DNA from 2 places in the Streptomyces sp. NPDC056479 genome. Region 1 is predicted to be linked to the other one. Evidence: riboswitches for the same ligand, from Rfam matches in the RefSeq annotation. Region 1 holds a riboswitch; the other holds the start of a gene.
What was found. A riboswitch is a leader RNA that binds a small molecule or an ion and turns the genes downstream of it on or off. The one in region 1 is predicted to bind thiamine pyrophosphate.
Positions count from the first base shown of each region.

Region 2: linked by a shared signal. The riboswitch ahead of ACFQ6S_RS28270 (thiamine ABC transporter substrate binding subunit) and the one ahead of thiC (phosphomethylpyrimidine synthase ThiC) in region 1 are both predicted to bind thiamine pyrophosphate.

Region 1 covers NZ_JBHTRZ010000005.1:230,039-234,244, reverse strand. The annotation lists gene ACFQ6S_RS21340 (SsgA family sporulation/cell division regulator) at 1-160, shown strand, start outside; gene ACFQ6S_RS21335 (YibE/F family protein) at 465-2,003, opposite strand; TPP riboswitch at 2,345-2,534, shown strand; gene thiC (phosphomethylpyrimidine synthase ThiC) at 2,527-4,206, shown strand, end outside.
Region 2 covers NZ_JBHTRZ010000007.1:427,808-432,013, forward strand. The annotation lists gene ACFQ6S_RS28260 (SDR family NAD(P)-dependent oxidoreductase) at 1-680, opposite strand, end outside; gene rlmN (23S rRNA (adenine(2503)-C(2))-methyltransferase RlmN) at 1,125-2,231, shown strand; TPP riboswitch at 2,263-2,370, shown strand; gene ACFQ6S_RS28270 (thiamine ABC transporter substrate binding subunit) at 2,454-3,539, shown strand; gene ACFQ6S_RS28275 (ABC transporter permease) at 3,515-4,206, shown strand, end outside.

The DNA.
Region 1 (4,206 bases):
CCAGGCGCTGTTCCGCTCCTCCGTGGCGCCTCTTGTGGCCTTCCTCGACCGCACCGACAAGCTGGTGCCGCTCGGGCAGGAGGGCACGCTCGCCGACTTCGACGCCCATCTCGACGAGGCCCTGGATCGCATCCTGGCGGAGGAGCAGAGCGCCGGGTGAAGCGTTACGTCAGCGAGGGCGGCGTGGCGTAACGCTTCAGCGGGTGCGCAAGGGGCGCGTGCGGGCGCTTCCGCCCCGCCGGAAGTGCTTCACGCTCCGCCGGACGGGCGGAGTCGGCGACGCAGGACTCGGGCGGAGTCAGCGACGCAGACTCGGGCGGCCGTCAACCGGCTGCTCTGCTGTCAGCATCGGCTGTCCCCGTCGGGCTGTCATACGACGCCCTCGGCGGCCGGGAGGTCGACGGCCGGCGCATCTGCCGTCAACGCACTCTGCCGTGACCGCTTCCGCGGCACAGCTGACGCCCTCAGCGCTTACGCCGTCGTCCCCTACCGCCGCGGCCGGGAGCCGGCTGCGTGCCCGCCATGACTGGCTGGGTGCCCGTGGGCGCCGCCCCCTTCTCCGGCCGGTCTGCCGAGACCACCAGGGCCGCGAGAGCCGTGGTCACCGGAACCGAGGCGACCAGTCCGATGGAGCCGACCAGTGTGCGCACGATCTCCTCCGCGACCAGCTCACTGTTGGCGACCGTACCGACGCCGCTCTGCGCGATCGAGAAGAGCAGCAACAGCGGCAGCGCGGCGCCCGCGTAGGCGAGGACAAGCGTGTTGACGACGGACGCGATGTGGTCGCGGCCGATGCGGATGCCGGCCCGGTACAGCCCGCGCCAGCCCATCGTCGGGTTGGCCTCGTGCAGCTCCCAGACCGCGGAGGTCTGGGTAACCGTCACATCGTCGAGGACACCGAGCGAACCGATGATGATGCCGGCGAGCAGCAGACCGCTCATGTCGATCGACGGATACAGACCGTGGATGAGGCCGGTGTTGTCGTCGGTGTTGCCGGTGAGCGCGGCCCAGTCGATGAACACCGAGCCGAGGACACCGATCAGCAGCAGCGAGATCAGTGTGCCGAGCACCGCGACCGATGTCCGGGCCGAGAGGCCGTGGCACAGGAAGAGCGCGATCAGCATGATCGCGCTCGACCCCACCACCGCCACGACCAGTGGGTTCGAGCCCTGGAGGATCGCGGGCAGGATGAAGAAGTTGAGCAGCAGGAAGCTGATGGCCAGCGAGATCAGCGCCATGAGGCCCCGCAACCGGCCGACGACCACGACGGCGAGTGCGAAGATCCCGGCGAGCACCGACAGCGGAATGCGCCGGTTCACGTCGGTGACCGAGTACTGGAGGTCCTTGGGCGCGGAGGGCTCGTAGGCGACCACGACCTCCTGGCCCTCGTGCAACTGGCGCGACTGGTCGGGCTGGACGATCTCCGTGAAGGTACGGCCTTTGTCCTTGCCGGTGTCGACACGGATCGTCGCCTTCTTGCAGGTGCCGCTCTCCTGCTGCGCTGCGGAGGAACCCTCGGCGGTGGAGGTGTCGCCGGTCGGCGGCACGCCCGAGGCGCCCGCGTCCTTGCAGCTCAGCTCGACGACCTTGGTGACCGTGGCCTGCTGTGTCTGCCGGTCGAAGCCGACTCCGGTGCGCTCGTGCCCTGGGGCACCGCCCGGCCACAGCACCGCGAGACCGACCACCACCGCCGCGGCGAACGGGATCAGAACCGCCGCGATGACCTTGCGCAGATGCCGGGAGACGGGAGCCGCCGGACCGTGGGCGTGACTGTGCGAGTGCCCATGCCCATGTCCGTCATCGTCGCCACCGCCCCGCGGCCCGCCGGATCCGGGTCCGTGACCATGACCATCACCGGCATCGTGACCGGGCCGGTCACCCGGACCGGGCCCCTGCCCCGTCGAGCCGCCGGAGCCGGGACCGTAGCCGTGCCCGCCGGGGCCGCCGTGCCCGCCAGGGCCACGCTCGTACCCCCCGCCGACTCCGCCCCGCTGCTCCGGCATTCCTTCGGACCCGGGCCCGGGCCGGCTGCCGTGTTCGTGCCAGCCGCTGTTTCCAGCCGCCCGATCGTCTTGGCCACCCGCGGAACCACGGCCGTATCCGCCGTCGTATCTGCCTCCGGGAACCCCTGAACCCCGGCCGCCTGCCGGGCCGTTACCCCGTGCGGGACCGTTCCCGGGGCCGCTTCCGGGGCCGCTTCCGGGGCCGCTTCCGGCGCCCGAGCCGCGGGGCGGCTCGGGCGGTGGGTACGGAGGTTCATGCGTCGTGGTCACCGACCGATCATCGCAAGAACGGCCGGGGCCCCCTGTTCACCGCGCCCGAATTGACGCTAGCGTGGGACCACCTTTGTACACGCGGGAGCTCGGAGCACCGGGCTGAGAGGGCGCTGACCTCCGTCCCAGCGATGTTTCACATGAAACATCACCCATCGCGAGTGATGTTTCACACGAAACGTCGGCAGACGGATAACGCTGCGTCGACCGCCGAACCTGTTACCGGGTAATGCCGGCGTAGGGAGTAGGTCTCATGACCATCAAGGACGCGCGCACGCCTGCCTCCGTTCAGGACGAGAAGTCCCAGGAGGCCGGGAAGTCCATCGGCTGGCACAAGGCGTATGTCGAGGGTTCACGCCCCGATCTGCGGGTGCCGGTCCGCCAGGTGCACCTCACCAACGGGCAGTCGGTCACGCTGTACGACACATCGGGCCCGTACACCGATCCACTCACCGAGACCGACGTCCGCCGCGGACTGTCTCCGCTGCGGGAGAACTGGATCATCGCCCGCGGAGACACCGAGGACTACGCGGGTCGTCCCGTCCGTCCCGAGGACGACGGGATCAAGCACACCTCACCGCGTGGTGGCCTGCGCAACCTCGACGCGGTCTTCCCGGGACGACCGCGCCAGCCGCGTCGCGGCCGCGACGGCCAGGCCGTCACGCAGCTCGCCTATGCGCGCCGCGGCGAGATCACACCCGAGATGGAGTTCGTGGCCATCCGGGAGAACGTTTCTCCCGAAGTGGTCCGCGAAGAGATCGCCGCGGGCCGTGCGGTTCTGCCCGCCAACGTCAATCACCCGGAGATCGAGCCGATGATCATCGGCAAGCGGTTCCTGGTGAAGGTCAACGCCAACATCGGCAACTCCGCGGTGACGTCCTCCATCGAGGAGGAGGTCGAGAAGATGACCTGGGCGACCCGTTGGGGCGCCGACACGGTCATGGATCTGTCGACCGGGCGCAACATCCACACCACCCGCGAGTGGGTGCTGCGCAACTCCCCCGTCCCGATCGGCACGGTGCCGCTCTACCAGGCCCTGGAGAAGGTCGACGGCAGGGCCGAGGAACTGACCTGGGAGATCTACAAGGACACGGTCATCGAGCAGGCCGAGCAGGGCGTGGACTACATGACCGTCCACGCGGGCGTCCGCCTGCCGTACGTACCGCTCACCGCGAACCGCAAGACCGGCATCGTCTCGCGCGGCGGCTCGATCATGGCGGCGTGGTGCCTGGCGCACCACAAGGAGTCGTTCCTGTACGAGAACTTCGAGGAGCTCTGCGAGATCCTCGCCGCGTACGACGTCACCTACTCGCTGGGCGACGGCCTGCGGCCCGGCTCGATCGCGGACGCCAACGACGAGGCGCAGTTCGCTGAACTCCGGACTCTCGGGGAACTCAACCAGATCGCCAAGCGTTTCAACGTACAGACCATGATCGAGGGCCCGGGCCACGTCCCGATGCACAAGATCAAGGAGAACATCGACCTTCAGCAGGAGATCTGCGATGAAGCTCCGTTCTATACGCTCGGCCCGCTGACCACGGACGTCGCGCCGGCGTACGACCACATCACCTCGGGTATCGGTGCCGCCATGATCGCCTGGTGGGGCACGGCGATGCTCTGCTACGTCACGCCCAAGGAGCACCTGGGCCTGCCCAACCGTGACGACGTCAAGACCGGCGTCATCACCTACAAGATCGCTGCCCACGCGGCGGACCTCGCCAAGGGGCACCCCGGTGCGCAGGACTGGGACGACGCGCTGTCCGACGCTCGCTTCGAGTTCCGGTGGGAGGACCAGTTCAACCTCGCCCTGGACCCGGACACGGCACGGGAGTTCCACGACGAGACGCTTCCGGCCGAACCCGCCAAGACGGCTCACTTCTGCTCGATGTGCGGGCCGAAGTTCTGCTCGATGAAGATCTCCCAGGACATCCGC
Region 2 (4,206 bases), on a different contig from region 1:
AGTTCGCCCGCCTCGAGTCCGGCGAGTCCGGCCCGGGCGGCATCCTGCGGGGACATCACCGTCGCCTTCGAGAGCTGGTCGAGCTCGATGCCCGAACCGCTCCAGAGCGCGGTCTCCAGCGCCCCCGGCAGCACGACCTGCACCCGCACCGCCGAGTCCGCGAACTCCTGGGCCAGCCCCTGGGTGAAAGCCAGCGCATAGGCCTTGGTGCCGCTGTACGCGGCACCCACCGGGAGAATGTTGAGCGCGAGCACAGAGGAGATGTTGACGATCGTGCCCGCGCCGCGGCCGGCGAATGCCTTCGCCGCGGCGGCCGCGATCCGGGTGAACGAGATCAGATTGAGCGCGATCAGCCCCTCGAGCCGATCCGGGTCGGCCTTCGAGAGCGGGCCGAACAGCGCCATGCCGGCGTTGTTGACCAAGGTGTCGATCGACGCGTCGCCGGCCAGGCGCTCCTCGACCGAACCGATCCCCTCGGCGGTCGCCAGGTCCGCGCTCAGAGTGAAAACCTTCCGTCCCGACCGCTCGGCCAGCTCCGCGGCGGCCTCCTCCAGCCTCGCCTCGTCTCGCGCGACCAGGATGATGTCGTGTCCCCGTGCGGCCAGTTCCTCGGCGTAGGCCGCGCCCAGGCCCGCGGTCGCGCCGGTGATCAGTGCAGTTCCGGCGGTGGTGGTGGACATGGCTGGACCTCTCCTCGTACTCGGCGCGGGGTCGCACCGTCTGGGCGGTGGTGACCTTCTGTTGCAACCAACTTTGTTACGTCATGGTGGGCGTGTCAAACGCTGGGCCCGGCGACCGGCAACAGCTCCGAACCATCCATGTGCCAGATGCGCTCCGGAGTGGACGGTCAGTCACAGTCAACGGACGCGACCTTCGTGACCCGGCGGGCGACGGGCAGCAAGGGCAATCCTCGTACCCGGCGCCCGTGGCGCCGGGCATGTTCCAGTGATTCCGAAGCTCAGGGCTGGTAAGGCAGCGGGATCTCGTGGGCGACCGCTCAGCCGTCTGGGCCGTCCCTGGGCCGTGCGAAGCCGACCAACGCTGACAGTCGGCACCCACAGGTGACCACCCCCACCCCGTTCTGGCCTGGGCCCCCAGAGTTGATCTGCCACACTGGAAGGGTTATGCCTGCACCCGGAGAACTCACATTCGTCGCCCCCCGCGGAGCCAAGAAGCCCCCGCGGCACCTTGCTGATCTCACGCCCGGTGAGCGCAAGGACGTTGTCGCTGCGGTCGGGGAGAAGCCCTTTCGTGCCAAGCAGCTGTCGCAGCACTACTTCGCGCGGTACACGCACGACCCGGAGCACTGGACCGACATCCCGGCCGGGTCGCGTGCCAAGCTGCGGGAGGAGTTGTTCCCGGAGCTCATGACCGTCGTACGGCATCTGTCGACGGATCAGGGGGACACCCGCAAGACGCTGTGGCGGCTGTTCGACGGGACGCTCGTCGAGTCGGTGCTGATGCGGTATCCGGACCGGGTGACCATGTGCATCAGTTCGCAGGCCGGGTGTGGGATGAACTGTCCCTTCTGTGCCACCGGGCAGGCGGGGCTGGACCGGAATCTGTCCACCGCCGAGATCGTGCACCAGATCGTGGACGGGATGCGGGCGCTCCGGGACGGGGACGTGCCCGGTGGGCCGGCCCGGCTTTCCAACATCGTCTTCATGGGGATGGGCGAGCCGCTCGCCAACTACAACCGGGTCGTGGGGGCCATTCGGCGGCTCACCGACCCCGAGCCGGACGGGCTCGGGCTGTCCCAGCGTGGGATCACCGTCTCGACCGTCGGTCTCGTCCCGGCGATCAACCGGTTCGCCGACGAGGGCTTCAAGTGCCGGCTCGCGATCTCGCTGCACGCGCCCGACGACGAGCTGCGTGACACCCTCGTCCCCGTGAACACGCGGTGGAAGGTGCGCGAGGTCCTGGACGCCGGGTTCGAGTACGTCGAGAAGAGCGGCCGTCGGCTGTCCATCGAGTACGCCCTCATCCGGGACATCAACGACCAGGCCTGGCGCGGTGACCGGCTCGGGCGGCTGCTCAAGGGCAAGCCCGTGCATGTGAACCTGATTCCGCTGAACCCGACCCCGGGCTCGAAGTGGACCGCCTCCCGGCCCGAGGACGAGAAGGCGTTCGTCGAGGCCATCGCGGCCCATGGTGTGCCGGTGACGGTTCGGGACACCCGTGGTCAGGAGATCGACGGGGCCTGCGGTCAGCTCGCGGCCACCGAGCGGTAATCTGGGCGCGTACACCCGTACGTACATCTTCATATTCCGACAGGGGAGCGCCACAGCGCTGAGAGTGCGGCAATCGGGCCGCAGACCCTCTGAACCTCGCCCAGGTCATTCTGGGTAGGAAGTTCGGTCATCACTCAAGCTGTTGCGCCCTGCCCAGGAGCCGAAGAAGAGGGCTTCTCGGCAGGGCCGCGTCTCTTCCTGGTCAACCCCAGGAGGAATCTGGTGAGCATCACCAAGAAGGCCACGGTCTTCGCCGTCGGGCTCGGCCTCGTCACGCTGTCCGCGTGCGGGTCGTCCGACTCGGGGACCGACAACCCCGAGTCCAAGAGCAAGACCGTGACCCTCGTCAGCCACAACTCGTGGGCCGTCTCCAAGGGCGTCCTCGCCGCGTTCGAGAAGCAGTCCGGCTACAAGGTCAAGGTCCTGGAGGACGGCGACGCCGGGCAGGCCGTCAACAAGGCCATCCTCACCAAGGACAACCCGCAGGGCGACGTCTTCTTCGGCGTCGACAACACCCTGCTCTCCCGCGCGCTCGACAACGGGCTGTTCCAGTCCTATGAGCCCAAGGGCTCCGACCTGATCCTGCCCGAGTACCGGGTCGACCAGGACAAGCACCGGGTCACTCCCGTCGACACCGGCGACATCTGCGTCAACTACGACAAGGCGTACTTCAGCGAGCACAAGCTGGCCCCGCCGACGACGTACGACGACCTGATCAAGCCCGAATACAAGAACCTCCTCGTCACCGAGAACGCCTCCACCTCCTCGCCGGGGCTGGGATTCCTCCTCGGGACCTCCGCCCGGTACGGCGACGACGGCTGGCAGGACTACTGGAAGAAGCTCAAGGCCAACGGCGTGAAGGTCGTCGACGGCTGGGAGCAGGCCTACAACGAGGAGTTCTCCGGTTCCGCCGGCGGCAAGCAGGCCAAGGCCGACCGGCCGCTCGTCGTGTCGTACGCCTCCTCCCCGCCCGCCGAGGTGATCTACGCCGACCCGAAGCCGACCACCGCGCCGACCGGTGTCGCGACCGGCACCTGCTTCCGGCAGGTCGAGTACGCCGGGCTGCTCGCAGGCGCCAAGAACACCGAGGGCGGCAAGGCGCTCCTCGACTTCCTGCTCACCAAGACCTTCCAGGACGACATGCCGCTGAACATGTTCGTCTACCCGGTGCTCAAGGCCGCCCAGGTCCCGCCGGAGTTCGTGAAGTACGGCCCGCAGGCCGAGAACCCCGAGACCATGGACCCGGCGAAGATCGCCGACAACCGTGACGACTGGGTCAAGTCGTGGACCTCGCTCGTACTGAAGTAGCGGCCCCGCGGAAGAAGGGCGCGGCGGCGGTGCGGCTCGGTCTCATCGCCGTCCCCGTCGCGTTCTTCGGGGTGTTCTTCGCCTACCCGGTCGCCGCGATCCTCGCGCGCGGTCTGAAGGTCGAGGGGGTGTGGCAGTTCGGGCGGCTGTGGGACGTGCTCGGGGAGTCCGACATCCGGCACGTCCTGTGGTTCACCACCTGGCAGGCGCTCGCCTCCACCGCGCTGACCCTGCTGATCGCGCTGCCGGGCGCCTATGTCTTCGCCCGCTTCGACTTCCCCGGCAAGCAGATCCTGCGGGCCGTGGTGACCGTCCCCTTCGTGCTGCCGACGGTCGTCGTCGGTACGGCGTTCCTCGCGCTCGTCGGCCGCGGCGGACTCCTCGACGAGCTGTGGGGCGTACGGCTCGACACCACCGTGTGGGCCATCCTGCTCGCGCATGTCTTCTTCAACTACGCCGTCGTCGTACGCACGGTGGGAGGGCTCTGGGCGCAGCTCGACCCGCGCCAGGAGGAGGCCGCGCGGATGCTCGGGGCCTCGCCCCTGAAAGCCTGGCGGCAGGTCACCCTGCCGGCGCTCGGGCCCGCCGTGGCCGCCGCCGCGCTCATGGTCTTCCTGTTCACCTTCACCTCCTTCGGTGTGGTGCAGATCCTCGGCGGACCGACCTT